DNA from 3 places in the Pseudomonas sp. H3_E04 genome. Region 2 is predicted to be linked to each of the others. Evidence: riboswitches for the same ligand, from Rfam matches in the RefSeq annotation. Region 2 holds a riboswitch; each other region holds the start of a gene.
The links. A riboswitch is a leader RNA that binds a small molecule or an ion and turns the genes downstream of it on or off. The one in region 2 is predicted to bind cobalamin.

Region 1 (6,000 bases), 1.6 Mb from region 2:
ACGCATCCAGCGCCCGCCGGTGCCACAGGCAAACGACCAGCCCGAGCAAGGCCACTGGGACCGCCAGCCACACCGACGGCCAGCGCACGCCGCCGAGATTGCCGAGCAGCCAGAACATGATCCCGCGCGCCTGTTCCGAACTGGCCGAGCGGGTGATCAGAAACGCGGTGAGGGCGTTGAAAAGCTGCGAGCCGGCGATCCCGGCAAGAATGATCTGTCCGGTACCGCTGGCCGTGCCGCTGACCCGCGCCAACAGGATCACCAGCGCGAACGCCGTCACCGCACCGGCAAAGGCACCCACCGACAATGAAATCGCCCCTGCGCCGACGCCAAGCAGCGCGACCATCACCGCGCCGGTCGAGGCGCCAGCGGAAATTCCCAGCAGATACGGATCGGCCAACGGATTGCGCAGCAGCGACTGCAAAATCACCCCGCATGTCGCCAGACCGGCGCCGCAGGCCGCCGCGACCAAAGCGCGAGTCAGGCGATAGTTCCAGACAATGCCTTCGTCGATCGGGTCGAGCACATAACCGGCACCCCACAGCTTGTTGGCCAGCACCTGCAACACCACGCTCGGCTCGATTGAAGTCTCACCAATGGCCACGCCGCCGATCAGCGCGACCGATAGCGTCAACAGAACCAGCAGCAAACGGATCAGGCGTCTGCTCATTGCGACAGGTCGTAGCCGTTGATGGCCGTGGCCAGTTGTGCGAGGCCGTCGAAGGTGCGCAGGCTGGCCTGCATGGCCATGGCGTCAAGAATGATGATGCGGTTGTGCTTGACCGCGTCCATGTTGCGCGTCACTGGATCACTGCGCAGAAAGGCGAGTTTCTTCTGATAATCGTCAGCCGGGAAACGCCGACGATCCATGCGCGCGATGACCAGAAACGTCGGGTTGGCCTTGGCGATGGTTTCCCAGCCGACGGTCGGCCATTCTTCATCCGACTCGACGACGTTGCGCACGCCGAGGGTGCTGAGCATGAAATCGGGAACGCCTTTGTGTCCGGCCACGAACGGCTCGATGTCCATCTCGGCGCTGGAGAACCACACCAGTGCACTGACGTCTTTGCGCTGCTGTTTTGTCGCCGTGGCGATCGACTGTGCGAGGCTGGCTTTGAGCTGCTCATTGAGCTGCTCGCCGCGCGCCTGCACGTCGAAAATCGCCGCCAGTTGGCTCACGGCTTTATAGATGCTGTCGATGCGGAACGGCGCCAGCCGCGTGCCGTCCGAGCCGACGAGGTTGTCCTTGGCTTCGCAATCAGAGGGCAGCAGATAGGTGGGAATCTTCAGTTCATGGAACTGCTCACGGGTGCCGACCGCGCCTTGCGGGCCGACCATCCATTCCAGCTCGACGGCGACCAGTTCCGGGCGTTTGCCGATCACCGCTTCGAAACTTGGCTCGTTGTCGGCGAGACGCTCGACCCTGTCGTTCTGCGTTTTGTATGTGCCCAGCACATCGTTGAACCACAGCGAAGTGCCGACGACTTTGTCGCCCAGGCCCAAGGCATAAAGCATTTCCGTACCGGCCTGGCCGATGGTCACCGTGCGCGCAGGAGCGTGCTGAAAGGTCAGGCTGCTGCCGCAGTTTTCGACGGTCAGCGGATACGTAGTCGGCGCCGCTTGCGCCAGGGCGCAAAGACTCAGAGCGGTGAGCAGGGTGGCAACGCGGGGCAGCAGCATGGGGCAGTCTCCAGGGGAACCGTACGTGAGCGGGCGGGTACGGTTGGAAACACACCTCGGGCGCGGTCGTGGAAACTGCGCAAGGCCGGCATTGAAAAACGCGCACGGCACGATGTCCTTCCCGGACACCCCGCCGGTTAGTCAGTCACTGTGCCGGCAGGTCTCCTGACTGATGCGTCATCGCCACGCTCCGGCCTTCCCGGGATTCACCCAGTGGCAGTCAAGGAGCAGGCTCGGCACCTACAGTTGCGGGGGCAGTTCCGATTGATGCTGTGCAAGCATTTCGGATTCCCTATTAATTCCGTGTGGAAACCGGCGGCGGCATGGTAGTCGATCGAGCCGCTGAAGGGGAGACCAATCTATCGCGACGAGCATTAGCAGCAGGCGTCTGCTGTCACGCCAACCTTGCTTCCGGCAGTTCAAGGGAGTGATGGGATCGTTCCCACGCTGAGCGCGGGAACGATCACGGTCAGGGCCGACTCAGCTGGCTTGCGGAGTTTCACCCCGGGCCAGACGCGCATTGATGTCGTCGATCACCTGAGGCAGTTCAGCGATGGTATCGATCAGGTAATGCGGGCGCGAAGGGGCGAACATCTTGCCGATCCGCGCGCGTTCTACCGCCAGTCGATCCGACGCCAACGCCTTGTATTGCTCATAGGTCAGGCCCAGCGCGTTGCCGGAACAGGTCAACGCCACCGTCCACATGCCGGCGGCGCGCCCTTCGAGAATTCCCGGCCAGGTGTCGTCGACCTTGACGCAGGCGGCCACGTCATTGATGCCCAGGGCAATCACGTTGGCCAACGCCTGCGCCGGATATGGACGGCCATTGGGCACTTCATCGGTGGCGACGACATGGTCGGCGACGTAGCCATTTTCCTCTGCCAGTCCGACGACCTTGGCCATCACCACCGCCGGATAGCCCGAGCACGAACCGATTTTCAAACCCTTGTCGCGCAACGCCGCCATCGCCTCGAGTGCACCCGGAATCAACGCCGAATGCAGGGCGATTTTTTCGATCTGCAACGGCATGAATCGTTCGTAGATCGCCGTCACATCGTCGTCACTCGGCAAGCGGTCAAACGCCGCGCGGTAACGTTCGGCAATCTGCGGCAGGTTGCACAGGGTGCGGATGTGATCCCACTTGCCCATGCCCATTGGCCCGCGCGCTTCCTCCAGCGACACGGCGACGCCGAACTCGGCAAAGGCTTCGACGAAAATCTGCGTCGGCGCAAACGAGCCGAAATCGACAACGGTGCCGGCCCAGTCGAGGATCGCGGCTTGCAGATGAGTCGGTTGTTGGTACTGCATGGTCAATCTCCGTTTTCAGGTAAGCGTGGGCCGTCCCTCGACAATGAGGTAGGCGGTTCAAGGGGCAGGGCTGATCAGGTCAGCGGTGGATTCGCATCAAACAGTTCGGCAATCACTGGCCGGTTCCTGCGGATGCCGAGGCAGCACAGGTGGTATTCGATGAAGAACGGGTGATCGACAAAGGTGATCGGCCTGGTGCCCGGGGTCTCGGCGTATTCCACGGCCGAGACAAAACCGATACCGATGCCTTTGACGATCGCGTGGACGATGGCTTCGCGGCTGTTGAGTTGCATGACGCAATTGAGCTCGATATCGAGCCGTTTGCAGCTTTCTTCCACCAGTTGCCGGGTACGCGCACTGGATTCGCGCATCACCCATTTTTCGCCGCTGATTTCACTGACGTGAACCTGCGCCTTACCGGCCCACGGATGGTCATCGCGGACCACGGCGATGATCGGATAACGGTGATACAGCCGCGTGTGGAAGCGCTCATCGAATTCCGACAAGGCCAGAATCGCCACGTCGATATCGAAGTTGAACAACCGCGCCAGGGTGTCCTTTTCCGAGGAAAACGAGGTTTCCAGTTCGATATCCGGGTGGCGCTGCATCAGCTCATAGGTCAGATTCATGGCAATCGGCGGTGACACCGCGCCGAGGCGCAGCATGCCGGTCTTGCGCTGCTTGAAGCTCTGCAACAGTTGCACGGCTTCATCCTCCTGACCGAACAGCCCCTGAGTGATCGCATAGAGCTTGTGCCCGGCGGCGCTCATTTCGATGTAGCGGCCACGGCGATGAAACAGTTCGACCGAGAAGGTGTTCTCCAGTGCGTTGACCTGTTCGCTGACGGTCGGCTGACCGACGCAGAGGTACTCGGCAGCAAGGGTGAAGCTGCCGGTCTTGGCTACCGCATGAAACGAACGCAACCACTTGTGATACTGGTACATGCAAGCCCCGTCAGCGTCGAATGAACAATGCCACTGCCGCGCTGCACAGGCAGGCACTGGTGACCACTATGAAGATGAGAGACGTGTTTGCTGTGGTGTCAAGCAAACGACCGATCAATGGCTCGGCCAATCCGGCGAACAGATAGGAGGAAAAGTTCATGATTCCGGTCGCCGTACCGGCGCGTTTGGCACCGACCAGATCCGGGCACAGCGCCCAGAAACTCGACGCCGGGCCGTATACGAAAAAGCCGCAAAGGAACAGGGCGATCAGGCCGATGACGCTGTGTGGGGGCAGGCTCCACATCCACAGGCTGGTCGCGGCGCCGAGCAACATATAAAGCATGATCGCCAGATACCGCTTGGAGCCGAACAACTTGTCTGACACCCAACCGTTGCTCAACGCGCCAACCGCCATGCCGACGGGGAGGGCGACGGTGATCCATTTCGGATCGATCATGCCGTCACCACTTTTCCAGTCAGCGCCTAGAAAGTGCACCGGCACCCAGACGATCAAGCCGTAGCGCGCCGCGTTCTGAAAGCCCAGTGACAGCGCGGCGATGAGCAGGCGAGGGTTCTTCAGTACGGCTTTGTAGCGTTGTGCCGAGGATTCGACTTCACCCTGTGCCGCTTCCTGATGTTTGTCGTCAGCGTTGGCCACACCGGTATCACCCACCGGTTCGAAGCCCAGATCCTGTGGGCGTTCGCGTGCAACCAGATAGAAAATAATCCCGCCGGCGAGCATCAGCAGCACCGGCAAACGGAAGATCCAGCGCCATTCCAGTTGCAGTACTTCGAGCACGACGATAGAGGTGACGTAAGACAGAACCGAAGCGCAGCCGGCGGCGAAAGTGTAGAAGCCATACACCTTGCCGCGCTCGCCCGCCGCCCACCAATTGGCAATCAGCCGACCGCCCGGCGCCCAGCCCAAGGCCTGAAAGTAGCCGTTGACGCCCCACGGCAGAATCAGGCTGGTGAAACCACTGGCGAAACTGGTCACCCAGTTTGCCGCGCAGGACAGCACAGCCCCCAGAGTCATGATGCGTCGACCACCGAATTTGTCGGCGAGGTTGCCGTTGATCGCCTGACCAATCGCGTAGGCCCAGAGCATCACCGCAGAGGCCCAGCCGAGAGTTTCCTTGCTCAGACCGAACTCGGCCTGAATCCCCGGAATGGCAAAACCGAACGTCTGCCGACCGGTGTAAAAAAACAGGTAACAGAACATCGCCGCCAGCAGCATGCGCCACTGGGCGACCCGGAACGAGGCAGAACGTTCGGCGAGACCAGGCATTGTTTCGGCACGATTCATGATCTTTTCCTTATTGTTGTCGGTTCCCGTCGGGTGTCGTCGGCGGGGTGCACTCTTTTATGGTGCGACAGGAAATCACCGCGGCTGCATGCCGCTGGCGGTGCTTGGGTGACTCGGGTGTTATCAGGCGTCAGGCGGCTTGCGAACCGATGAAGTTCTTGCCGCGCGCGCCCTGCATCGCGAGCTGGATGATGGCTTCGGCGTCCTTGGCCGAAACGCCGTAATCGGCAAACTCGGTCTTCACCCCGAGGCTGTGCAAGAACTCGCGCAACTGCTGCTGGGCTTTGCCCAGGTCCGCGCCGAATACCCTTTGCAATGTACGGTCGCGAGTGGCGTCGTGGCCCCAGGCCAATCCCAAAACCATTGGTAGGGTGAAGGAGCAGGCGATGCCGTGGGGTAAGCCGTGGCGCAAGGTCATCTCATAGGAAATCGAATGCGCCAGCGCGGTTTTGGTGTTGGAAAACGCCAGTCCGGCTTTGAGCGCAGCGAGCGCCATGCGGCTGCGCAACTCGTGACTGGAGAGATCTTTGTGCAGGCGCGGCAGGCATTCCAGAATGTCCTCGATCGCGGAAATCGCGAAGGTGTCCGAGACCGGGTTGGCGTTGACGTTCCAGATCGCCTCCAACGCATGAGACAACGCATCGAGCCCGGTAGAGACGGTGACGCTGGCCGGCACAGTGAGCATCAGTTGCGGATCGATGATCGCTACCCGTGGCCAGGTGCAGTCCAGGTGCAGCGAGTATTTCTTTTGGCTGGCGCTGT
Region 2 (6,000 bases):
GACCGGCCGCTTGCGCCTGCACTGCCTGCGCGCGGCCGATCTCGCCGCCGTCAGCGGTCACTGCGCTGTTGAGCGCCATGTTCTGCGGTTTGAACGGCACCACCGCCACGCCCTCGCGGGTGGCCCAGCGGCACAGGGCCGTCACCAGTGTGCTTTTGCCGGCATCGGAGGTGGTGCCTTGCACCATCAGAGTGGTCATGGGTGGTCCTTGGCGAACGCTTGCAAAGCCTGTTCGAGACGCAGCGCTTGCGCGGCATCCGCTGGCAGGCCGAAACGCACGCTGCTGTTGTGGCTGAACAGGCGCAGGAGGATGCCGCGCCGGGCGAGGAATTCGTGCAGCGCCTCGGCGTGCTCGGTGATCAGCCACTGAAACAGTGCGCAGCCGCCCTGCGGTGCAAAACCGCAACGGGTCAGCAGCGCCACCAGCCGTTCGCTCGCTTCATCGCTGCGGATCCGCTGACGGGTATGCCCCTCGGTGTCTTGCAGGCACGCCGTACCGAGCACCCGCGTCGGCCCGCTCACTGCCCACGGCCCGACCTGTTCGGCGAGCAGTTTGAGCAACTTGCGTTCGGCCAGAACGAAACCGAGGCGCACCCCGGCCAGGCCGAAAAACTTGCCGAACGAACGCAACACCACCAGCCCGACCTGATGCGCATAGGGCGCCAGGCTCAGTTGCGGCGTGTTGTCCATGAACGCTTCGTCGACCACCAGCCAGCCGCCGCGTTGCGCCAGCCGCGCATGCCAGTCGAGCAGGCGCGCCGGGGTCAGGCTCAGACCGGTCGGATTATTCGGATTGACCACCACCAGTACATCGAGGCTGTCGAGAAAGAATTCGACTTCCTGCTCGAGCACTTCACGGACGATGTAACCGCTGCGCCGCCAGGCTTCGGCATGCTCGGCATAGCACGGCGACAACACGCCAACCTTGCCGGCCCGGCGCAAACGCGGCAGCAACTGGATGGCCATTTGCGAACCGGCCACCGGCAACACCTGCGCGGCGCCGTAGTAATCGCAGGCCGCCTGTTCCAGTCCGTCATCGGTTTCCGGCAAGCGCGCCCAGGCGCGCAGCGGAATCTCCGGGATCGGGAACGGCCACGGCGCGAGGCCGCTGGACAGGTCGAGCCAGTCGGCCTCGGCGATCCCGTAATCGAGTGCAGCCTTGCGCAGTCGGCCACCGTGCTCAAGCATAAAATTCCGCCCCCAGGCAAAGCATCAGCAGCCACAACCATACGCCGCGCTGGACCAATTGCCAGCCACGCTCGATGGAATCGGCATCGGCCGGCGCACCTTCGCCCAGTTGCGGGCGCTCATGCAGTTCGCCGTGATAGATCGCCGGGCCACCCAACTCGACGCCCAGCGCACCGGCACCGGCCGCCATCACCGGGCCGGCGTTGGGGCTGTCCCATTTCGGCGCCTGGGTGCGCCAGCACTTCAGTGCGAGTCGGGTTTTGCCGAGCAGTGCGTAGGTCAATGCCACAAGACGCGCAGGAATGTAGTTCAACACGTCGTCGATTTTCGCCGCCGCCCAGCCGAAACGTTCGAAGCGTTCGTTGCGATAACCCCACATCGCATCCAGGGTATTGCTCAGGCGATACAGGACCACGCCCGGTGCGCCGGCGACGACAAACCAGAACAGCGCAGCGAATACCGCATCGCTGCCGTTCTCCAGCACCGACTCAGTCGCGGCGCGGGCCACCGCAGTGCTGTCGAGTTCATCGGTCTGGCGGCTGACCAGATAGCCGACGCGCTTGCGCGCCTCGTCCAGATCATCGGCGCGCAACGCAGCCGCGACCGGCGCAATATGTTCGCCGAGGCTGCGCATGCCGAGGGCGCAATACAGCGCGAGGATCTCGACGATCCAGCCCACATAGGGTGCCCAGGAAAGTGCCGTGGCGAGCAGGGTCAGCGGCAGCACTGCGAGCACCCATGCGGTCACACCATGGCTGCGCCAACCACGACCGCCGGCGTTGAAGCGTTGCTCGATGCGCCCGGCAAAATTGCCGAACGCCACCAGCGGATGCCAGCGTTTCGGTTCACCGAGCAGCGCATCCAGCGCTACCGCAGCGACACTCAGCAACGCCACACTCATTGACTCACTCCCCAATAATTTTCGTACAGCAACTCGTTCAGCGGTCGCGCCTGCGCCCAGCCTTCAAGCACCAGCATCGGCGCCGGATAGAACTCCTTGACCGGGCCGAGACACAACACCGCCAGCGGCTTGGCACCGGCCGGCAATTTGAGCAAATCCGCCAGGGCCTGCGGCTCGAACAGCGAGACCCAGCCCATGCCCAGACCTTCAGCGCGGGAGGCCAGCCACAGATTCTGGATCGCGCAGGACAGTGAAGCCATGTCCATTTCCGGCAACGTGCGCCGACCGAAAATGTGTTTCTCGCGATCGTCCATCAGCGCCGCCACCAACACTTCGGCGCAATCGTTGATGCCTTCGACTTTGAGCTGCATGAACTCATCGCTGCGCTCGCCAAGGGCTTCGGCGGTGCGGATACGTTCGTCTTCGACGAGATCGCGGATCTGCCCGCGCAAAGCACGATCGCTGATACGAATGAAGCGCCACGGCTGCATCAGGCCGACGCTTGGCGCTTGATGAGCGGCTTCGAGCAGACGACGCAGCAACTGCGGCTCGACGCTTCCGCCAGTGAAATGGCGCATGTCGCGACGTTCGGCGATGGCTTTGTAGACCGCTGCGCGTTCGGCTTCGGAGAAAGTGTTGTCGGTCATGGCCCTTTCGCGAGCAGGCTCGCTCCCACAGGGTTCAGGTGATCCATTGTGGGAGCGAGCCTGCTCGCGAAGGCGGCCTCACGGTCTGGCGCAAACAATGCAGCAATTGCGGTCGGATTGGACGGAAAATAAAAGTGCACATAGGAAGCCGTCATCCGCCCCTCGCGATAAACCGCCTCAGCGCCGCGCCCGCCATTGGGACTCAGCCCACGGGCAATCGGCGTCAGCTCGGTGGTGGTCAGCGAATGATGGTAGGTATGCCCGCGCAACTCCCCTTCCGGCAGCTCAACCGCTTGCAACGCCAGCGCCGCCAGACGCTTCTGCATCACTGCATCGCCCTTGAGCAAACCGACCAGCTCAGCACGAGTACCTTCGACATCGGTCAACGAATCAAGCAGATAAAGCATCCCGCCACATTCAGCGAGCAACGGCTTGCCCGCCGCGTGGTGCGCGCGGATTGCTGCAAGCATCGAGATGTTCTGCGCCAGCGCGACGTGATGCAGCTCTGGATAGCCGCCCGGCAAATACAGGCTGTCCGCCTCGGGCAATTGCGTGTCGCGGATCGGCGAGAAGAACTGCAGCTCGGCGCCCATCGCCCGCAGCAGATCGAGACTGGCGCCATAGGTGAAGGCAAACGCTTCATCGCGGGCGACGGCGATGCGCACACCTTTTAATAGAGGTTCGGCGGCGATGACGTCAGGCGCGGCGAATTCAACGGCCGGTGGCAGTGCAACTTGGCAACTGCTGGCGAGCGCATCGGCGGCCGCGTCGAGACGCAGGTCCAGATCATTCAATTCGCTGGCCTGAACCAGGCCCAGGTGGCGGCTCGGCAATTCGATGCCGGTCTCGCGGGACAGTGCGCCGTACCAGCGCAGACCTTCGGTGAGGCTGCCTTCGAGCAATTGCGCGTGGCGCAAGGTGCCAACGCGGTTGGCCAGCACGCCAGCGAACGGCAAGTCCGGCTGATACTTCGCCAGGCCCAGCGCCAAAGCACCAAAGGTCTGCGCCATGGCGGTACCGTCGATCACCCCAAGCACCGGTACGCCGAAGTGGCGCGCCAGATCAGCGCTGGATGGCGTGCCGTCGAACAGGCCCATCACGCCCTCGATCAGAATCAGGTCGGCCTCGGCGGCGGCTTCCCACAACAGCCGGCGACTTTCCTGCTCGCCGACCATCCACATGTCCAGTTGATACACCGGTGCACCGCTGGCGCGCTCGAGGATCATCGGGTCGAGAAAATCCGGCCCGCACTTGAATACGCGGACCTTGCGCCCCTGATTGCGATGCAATCGGGCGAGCGCTGCGGTGACGGTGGTCTTGCCCTGACCGGAGGCCGGCGCGGCGATCAGCACCGCCGGGCAGTGACGTGATTGCTTCAAAGTTCGACGCCTTTCTGCGCTTTGATTCCGGCCTGGAAGGCGTGTTTGAGCATGCCCATTTCGGTAACTGTGTCGCCCATCTCGATCATTTCCGGCTTGGCGCCGCGACCGGTAACGACCACGTGTTGCATCGGCGGACGCGCCTGCAAATCGCTGAGCACCTGATCGAGATCGAGGTAGCCGTGCTTGAGGGCGATATTCAATTCATCGAGCACCACCAGACCGATCGAAGGGTCGCGCAACAATTCGCGCGAGACTTCCCAAGCGGCAGTCGCTGCGGCGATGTCGCGCTGACGATCCTGGGTTTCCCAGGTGAAGCCTTCGCCCATGACGTGGAAACGCACCTGCTCGGGGAAGCGGCGGAAGAACAATTCTTCGCCAGTGCTGTTGCGGCCCTTGATGAACTGCACCACGCCGCACTGCATGCCGTGGCCCATGGCACGGGCGAGCATGCCGAACGCCGAGCTGCTTTTGCCTTTGCCATTGCCGGTCAACACCAGCACCAGGCCGCACTCGTCGGGCGAATTGGCGATGCGTTCGTCGATCACGGCTTTCTTGCGCTGCATGCGCGCCAGATGGCGTTCGTCACGCTCGGGGGAATCAGTCATGGGGGAGCTCTCCGTTGAGGCTGGATAACGGCGGGCAGGCACAAGAATAGACGGCAAAAAGCCTGGCATCGCCCACCGTGATGCCGCTGAGATGGATCAGGCCGGTCTCCGGGCTCATGAGCGGCGGTTCGCCTGACTGCGCGCCTTCCCGCTTCTTTCGAGGCAGTGGCTCAAGGCGCAGTTTTCACTCATTTACCGTTGCGGGGGCAGCGCCGGGATCGTCGTGGCTTCGCTTGAAGTCCACCCTCACCGGCTTCCCTGTTTCACTCTGTCGACGCGGGGCCACAGAGCACCTGAAACAAGCGGCGAAGGTTAGAGGGTTGGGGGTGGAGCGTCAATTGAAGAGGCGCTTCGGGCGCGAATAACTGCCGCTGATCAATTGTGCAGCGGCAATCTTGTGCCAGACTGTGACAAGTGATATCAAAGAGCCATGCTTTTTTCAAAAAGCCCACTACAACAATAAGGATGACGACGATGCAAGGCATGATCATCAGCAACCCGCGCCTGGAATTTCTGCGCCCGGTGCTGGAACGCTGGTTTGACTGTATCGATCGCTACAACACAGTACGCGGCGACAACGACACGCCGTACTGGCACGACGAGAAAGCCAATCTCGGCCTGCTATCGGCAGCGGCGTGGATGGCGGAAATGGTCACGCTGACCGACACCGCCACGCGCAAACAGAACGAAGAAGGCGAGCGCAATGCCCGCGCGGACCTGCTGATTGCCGGCGCCGAAGACCGCGCGTTCATTCAGGCCACGCAACGCTGGCCACGGGTCAACAACCTCAACCTGACCCAGGCCCTGCTCGACATCACCGTGGATGCCAAACGCATCAGCTACGCCAGCGATCTGAAGCTCGGCTGCCTCTTCGTCGCTCCGCAAAAAGCCCAGCACAGCGCCAGCCCCGAAGAACTGCAGGACATGGTCGACGACCTGCAAAAGGAACACACCTGCGCAGTGGCCTGGTATTTCCCCTACGCCTATCGCAAATTGCACAGCGACGCGGGCAACTATCATCCGGGCATCGCCGTGCTGTTCAAGGAAGCCCGCGGTTGAGCAGTTGAACCATCGGGCCTGCGCCCTCCTCTATGTTTAGGAATGCATTCATAGGGAAGATCAGCAATGCGCAAGGCCCAACTCGCTCTTATCATCGCCGTCGCAGGCGGGCTCGCCGCCTGCGGTGAAACCTCCAGCCTGCAAGTCTCCGACGGCACCGGCCCGTCGCCGAAATTGCCCGAACCGAACAAGACGCTGATCCCGACAGTCAACATCGC
Region 3 (6,000 bases), 870 kb from region 2:
ATTGCCGACAGCCGCGTAACCAGCAAGATTGCCGACGCGAAGCGGATTTCGCCGGTCGCGCTGTACGACTTTTCCAAAGGACTGACCGCCGAACTGGTTGAACTGACGCAACAGTTGCTGCACGAGCACCGCTTCACCAGCGTGCTGAACTTCCGTGAAAGCTACGTCGCAACCACGGCCCGGCTGTGCACGGCGATTCCGGCACTGGCTCATTTGCACCGCAACGTCGAAAACACGCTGGACAAGCTCCTGCAGCGTCAACGCTTTCAGCAATCGGACAACCCTGATCTGCACGTGATGTCGCGCGAGGTACGCATCGACGATCTGCTGGCGCGCCCCGCCGAGCTGCCCTACCCGTTCATTCTCAAACCGGCCAGCCTTTACAGCAGTCTGTTTGTGCGCTGCATTCATGACCAACGGGATCTGCTCGACTATGCCAGCCACGAATGGCCACTGCTGCAGCGTTATGTCGCCGGCAAGGACCGCGAGAGCGATCAACTGCTGCTGGAAGAATTCCTTCACGGCTCCAACCACTCCATTGACTGCGCGATCGAACCTGACGGCACGATCCACAGTTTTGCAATCGTCGACGTCATCGCTGGCGTCGATATCGGTCGCGCAGACTTCCACCACTTTGCCCGTTACACACCCTCGACGCTTGCAGCCGATGCGGATCTGCACGAGCGCTGCCAGCGTCTGGCCCACGATGCCGTCAAAGCGCTTGAGCTCAAGGGCACCTTTGCCCATGTCGAATTCATTCTCACCGCCAACGGCCCCAGAATCCTTGAAGTCGGTGCACGCCCGGGAGGCAGCCGGATTCACGTCATCCGGCAAGCCTGGGGCGTGGCGCTGGACGTCTGCTACCACCGGGCGCTCAGCGCACAAACGCTGCCGTCGGCCAGTGACACGCCTACACCGTTCGGCATCGCCACACCCTTCGCCCGCTCTGACCGTCTCTTTGATGGGGTGTACGACGCCGAACGTCTGACCGATGTGCCGGGTTTTCAGCGCTGGTATGCCTACGTGAATCCGGGAGATGCCATCGGCCCGGTCAGCCACGGCTTTCAAAACTATCTCTACGTCGAATTCAAACAGCCCGACACGGCAAGCTTGCGTCAATCACTGCTGGCGGTCGCCGACATCGATGTCTACGGCGAAAACGCTACTGCAACCAATACCAGGCATGTTCTGGTAATCGGCGGGCGCGATTCAGGACTGGATTGGGACACTGCGCGCCAGCTGCGCTTTACCCTTGTGCAACAGCCGACGGCGGTCACGGACTACCAGCGTCAACATGCCACCCTGGTGCTGACGACGGACATCGCCGATCTGTCGGCCTACAGCGAAACCATTGCGCGGCTGCACCGGCAACGCCCCTTCGACGCCGTTGTATCGTTCTCGGAACTGGGTCTGTTGCCCGCCTCGCAACTGGGGCAAAAGCTGGGCATCAGCCACAACAACGTGCGCAGCGTCGAAGTCAGCCGCGACAAATTGCGCTTCCGCCAGTTGCTCCAGGGCAGCCGCTACGAACTGCCGGCAGACGCGGTCAGCAGCGTTGAACAAGTTCGCGCCTTCGTCCTTCGCCACGGCCCGGCCATTGTCAAACCCGTCGATGGCTCAGGCAGCCTGGGCGTCTACGCCATCGACACGCCGGAAGATGCCGAGCGTCTGCCGCTTGCAGGCAACAATCTGATCGAAGCGTTCGCCCGGGGTGACGAATACAGTGTCGAGTCCCTGAGCCTGGACGGACACCATCAGATTCTCGGTATCACCCGCAAACACACCAGCGGCGCGCCGGGCTACGTTGAGACCGGACATGATTTTCCCGCCACGCTCGACAGCGCCAGTCGCGCCCGGATCGAAGAGGCAGTGCTGTGGCTGCTTGAGCGCATGGGCAATCGTTGGGGGCCGGCGCATACCGAGATCAAGCTCGACGGTTCACGCCTGCATTTCATCGAAACCCAGACCCGCTTCGGCGGTGACCAGATCTGGGAAATGGTCTGGAAAACCACCGGCGTGCATCTCGCCGCCAGCACGATCGCCGGCATGACCGGCATTGCGCTGCCGACGCCCGCAAAACAGTTTGTGAAAATGGCCATCCGCTACATCGAAGCGGACCCTGCAACCGATCCGCAGCCACTCAAGGCAAGCCTGCTGCGACAACCATTCGCCTTGCGGGCAAGCCTCAATCACGAGAAGTTCGGCCACCCCATCCACCGCTCCGCCGATCGCCACGGCTACGTATTGCTCGCCTGCTGTGAAGCGGATGACCCGGTGCTTTTCAACGCGGCGATTTCCAACCCACCTTTCAATCCCCAAGGACAGGTGCAATGAGCAGAGACGAAACGCTGTACCACATCGATGGACCGATCAGCCCTGACTTTCCGCTGATCTCGTTTTCAACCAATGTGTACGACAATCCCGCAGACATCCTTGGTTCGATCACTGATCTGGCCCGGCACTTCAAGGCAGTGGAGTTTGAAATCGGCGAGGACGCCGAACAGGTGTTCTGGTCTCTCGACACCGGGCAGCGCGCTGAACTTGCCCGGCAGATTCACCACTTCATCCAGCACAAAGGCATCACGCTGACAGTGCATGCCGGGTGGTGGGGGCGACAGTACAACCTGTGCTCTGCGGATCAGGCCGAGCGTGCCCAGGCCGTCGACTGCCTGAGCGCAGCCGTGGAGTTCTCGCGCGCGGCCGGTGCGACCAGCGTGACTTTTCATCCCGGTTACAAGGATCATCTGGAAAACGCTGAATTGCTCGACAACCTCATCGCGTCCATTAATCAGGTCAAGGCGCGTTGCAACACGACGGGCATCGCTTTGTGTTTGGAAAACATGGGTGGCCAGCGTCCGAAGTTCCCGGTTTTCACAGTCGAGGAACACTTGCGTTTCCATCGCGAGACCGGTTGCTTCGTGACCATCGACGTAACGCACCTCTGCTCGCTGATGCCCTACGGCGAAGATTTGTTCGCAGCTATCGCCACTTTGGCACCGGTGACCCGCCATCTGCACATTGCCGACCTCAACGACACGCACCACCAACATCTGCCAATCGGCGAAGGCAATCTGCGCTTGAGCGACGTGCTCAATCGCTTCGCGGTCAATGGCTATCGAGGCGTGGCGGTGGTGGAGGAATTCATTCCGCGCTTTTCCACCGAGTATTACCTGGAGAAGGCGCTGGCCTACAAACAAGGCGTAGAGACCTTGCTTGCCGACGCGCGACAGAACACCCATGCCGGCTGAATCCAGTCTGGCGAAAGCTGGATCACAGAGCGAGATAGCGACGGGCATCCGCGACGCGCTGCCCTTCGTGTTCTCGCTGTTGCTGACGTTCACACTGATCGGCATGCTCGGGCGCCGTCATGGTCTGGAACTGCCGGCCATGGTGGTGTTCAGCGGCACGGTGATGGCCTCGCCGTTGCAACTGACGCTGCTGGAGACGCCCGCGCACCTGCTCAATGCCTTTGGCGTGCTGGTCTCGGCGCTGAGTATCAACCTGCGTTTTCTGGTATTCACTCTGAGCCTGAAATCCAGCCTCGACGGCCCGGTCAAAGCGTTCATCCCGGCGCTGGCGGTGATGGCCAATGCAGCCTTCACGCTGATGTCGATTCGCAAGGAGCAGCAATCGATCAGCCGTCCGTACGCCAACACTGTGTGTTTTTTGCTGTATGGCGCCGCTCTGCTTGGCACCGTGGCCGGCTACTGCTTCGCCAGCCTGGCCGACAATGCCTTGATGGATCACGCCAACGTGGTGATCGCGATCTTTCTCAGCGCTTCGCTGGGCAAGATGGCCCGCGACCGTCAGAGCTTCCACGGCCAATGGATTGCCGGCCTGGCCAGCGTTGCAAGCTTGTTATGGCTCGGCGAAATCAGCCTGCTGCTGGTGCTCGCCGTCACGGTACTGACGAGTTATGCCTATGACCGACCCTAGTACGTTCTGGCTGTACGTGTCGATTTGCGCGCTGGTGTCGGCAATCTGTCGTTTGCTGCCCCTGGCGGTCGACGTCGAACGGCTGTCCGGCGGTGCGCGCACGTTCATTGACCGACTGGGCAAATACACCTCGGTGGCGATGCTGGTGAGTTTGCTGGCGGCAGCGCTCTATCCCTTGGCCAGCCAGCACGCAGAGAACCTGCCGTGGATGGCGCCAGTGGTGCTGGCCTGGCTGCTGAGCCTGACGCCACTCAAGTCCTACTACGCGTTTCTGATCGCTTTGGCGCTCTACGTGCTGCTCGTAATGCGCTAGCGGTCGATTGACGACAATCGCCGCCCATGTTCTCCTGCACACCTTGTTACGGGTGCCCTTCACAGGGTGAAACGGGAAACCGGTGAATCATGTGCTTTACTCAAAGCCATGTCAGTCCGGTGCTGCCCCCGCAACGGTAAGCGAGCGAAGCGTCAAATCCACTGTGCCCCGGCATGGGAAGGTGACGCTTGCAGGTCGGCGACAAGCCAGCCCCTCGCAAGCCCGGAGACCGGCCCGCAACATCCAGCGCGCACCAGCGCCGCTGACCACAAACAAACCCGCGGTGGGCGGGCGCTGTTCGAAATCCCTGCGTGCCCGGCTCGCGGGGTTTTTCATGCGCTCTGTTTACCCGCTGACATTTCAGAGGGAAGCGCTATGTCGATCATCAGCAATACCGTCAGCCACACTGACCACATCTCCAGCAGCACCACCCTGGGCCAGCGCGTAGCTGCCGCCCTCTTCGCCTCGATCCTCGGTGCCAGCCTGGTCTGGTTCGCCGGTTTCTCGCACATCGAAGCGGTGCACAACGCCGCCCACGATACGCGCCACAGTGCCGCGTTCCCGTGCCACTGAGGCCTGCCGACATGATCAAGCGTATCGCGCAAACCGCAGGATTCACCGGCTTGCTGGCCGCCCTGCTCCTGACTTTGCTGCAGAGTTTTTGGGTCTCGCCACTGATTCTTCAGGCCGAAACCTTCGAGAAATCCGAACCGGTCGCGCAAGTCCACGAACATGCTGCTGGCACTGCCGCCCACAGCCACGATGGCGAAGCCTGGGAGCCGGAAGACGGCTGGCAGCGCGTGGTCTCGACCACTGGCGGTAATCTGGTGGTGGCGGTGGGTTTCGCCTTGATGCTCGCCGGCCTGTACACCCTGCGCGCGCCGACCAAGACCTCGCAAGGCCTGCTCTGGGGTCTGGCCGGTTATGCCACGTTCGTTCTCGCACCGACGCTGGGGCTGCCACCTGAATTGCCGGGCACTGCGGCTGCTGATCTGGCTTCTCGGCAGATCTGGTGGATCGGCACTGCCGCTTCGACCGCTGTCGGTCTGGCGTTGATCGCCTTCAGCCGCCACTGGCTGATGAAGCTTCTCGGTGTGGCGATTCTCGCCGTGCCGCATGTGATCGGCGCACCACAACCGCAGGTGCATTCCATGCTCGCGCCAGAGGCACTGGAAACCCAGTTCAAAATCGCTTCGCAGCTGACCAACGTCGCGTTCTGGCTGGCCTTGGGCCTGATCAGTGCGTGGTTGTTCCGCCGCAAAAGCGCAGGCCAATATCAGGCATGACCGATGACCGCGCAGCGCCGACCCTCGTGGTCGGCCTCGGCTGCCAGCGCGGCTGCCCGGCCAGTACGTTGCGCGCGTTACTCGATCAGGCGTTGCAGGCGCATCGCATTGAACTGCGAGCAGTCAGGGCTTTGGCCAGTATCGATCTCAAACGCGACGAACCGGGTCTGCTGGAACTGGCCACACAACTGAACCTGCCACTGCAGTATTTCAACAGTGCCGAGCTGGCGCCCTATCAACAGCGTCTCAGCCATCAATCGCAGATCGCCTTTGAGCGCACCGGCTGCTACGGCGTGGCGGAAAGCGCCGCGCTGGCGCTGGCCGAGCAACTGATTCAGGCACCGGTGAAACTGCTGATACCCCGGCAGAAATATGCGCAGGCCACGCTGGCCTTGGCTGGCGCCGGTTAAAATCCCGATAATCCCCGCCATCGATCATGAGCACGCTTCATCTGAGGTGCGGCTG

Region 1: linked by a shared signal. The riboswitch ahead of AB4N53_RS08340 (ABC transporter substrate-binding protein) and the one ahead of cobO (cob(I)yrinic acid a,c-diamide adenosyltransferase) in region 2 are both predicted to bind cobalamin.
Region 3: linked by a shared signal. The riboswitch ahead of AB4N53_RS05310 (CbtB domain-containing protein) and the one ahead of cobO (cob(I)yrinic acid a,c-diamide adenosyltransferase) in region 2 are both predicted to bind cobalamin.

The regions. Positions count from the first base shown of each region.
Region 1 covers NZ_CP162797.1:1,866,833-1,872,832, reverse strand. Annotated here, with positions in the region: gene AB4N53_RS08345 (FecCD family ABC transporter permease) at 1-670, opposite strand, end outside; gene AB4N53_RS08340 (ABC transporter substrate-binding protein) at 667-1,680, opposite strand; cobalamin riboswitch at 1,819-2,012, opposite strand; gene phnX (phosphonoacetaldehyde hydrolase) at 2,161-2,988, opposite strand; gene AB4N53_RS08330 (LysR substrate-binding domain-containing protein) at 3,063-3,932, opposite strand; gene AB4N53_RS08325 (MFS transporter) at 3,943-5,238, opposite strand; gene psrA (iron-containing alcohol dehydrogenase PsrA) at 5,369-6,000, opposite strand, start outside.
Region 2 covers NZ_CP162797.1:280,847-286,846, reverse strand. Annotated here, with positions in the region: gene AB4N53_RS01340 (cobyric acid synthase) at 1-199, opposite strand, end outside; gene cobD (threonine-phosphate decarboxylase CobD) at 196-1,188, opposite strand; gene cbiB (adenosylcobinamide-phosphate synthase CbiB) at 1,181-2,089, opposite strand; gene bluB (5,6-dimethylbenzimidazole synthase) at 2,086-2,736, opposite strand; gene AB4N53_RS01320 (cobyrinate a,c-diamide synthase) at 2,733-4,115, opposite strand; gene cobO (cob(I)yrinic acid a,c-diamide adenosyltransferase) at 4,112-4,723, opposite strand; cobalamin riboswitch at 4,806-5,035, opposite strand; gene AB4N53_RS01310 (hypothetical protein) at 5,198-5,782, shown strand; gene AB4N53_RS01305 (PQQ-dependent sugar dehydrogenase) at 5,849-6,000, shown strand, end outside.
Region 3 covers NZ_CP162797.1:1,155,833-1,161,832, reverse strand. Annotated here, with positions in the region: gene AB4N53_RS05330 (ATP-grasp domain-containing protein) at 1-2,334, shown strand, start outside; gene AB4N53_RS05325 (sugar phosphate isomerase/epimerase family protein) at 2,331-3,248, shown strand; gene AB4N53_RS05320 (AzlC family ABC transporter permease) at 3,238-3,936, shown strand; gene AB4N53_RS05315 (hypothetical protein) at 3,923-4,249, shown strand; cobalamin riboswitch at 4,283-4,501, shown strand; gene AB4N53_RS05310 (CbtB domain-containing protein) at 4,625-4,822, shown strand; gene AB4N53_RS05305 (CbtA family protein) at 4,834-5,535, shown strand; gene AB4N53_RS05300 (cobalamin biosynthesis protein) at 5,532-5,945, shown strand.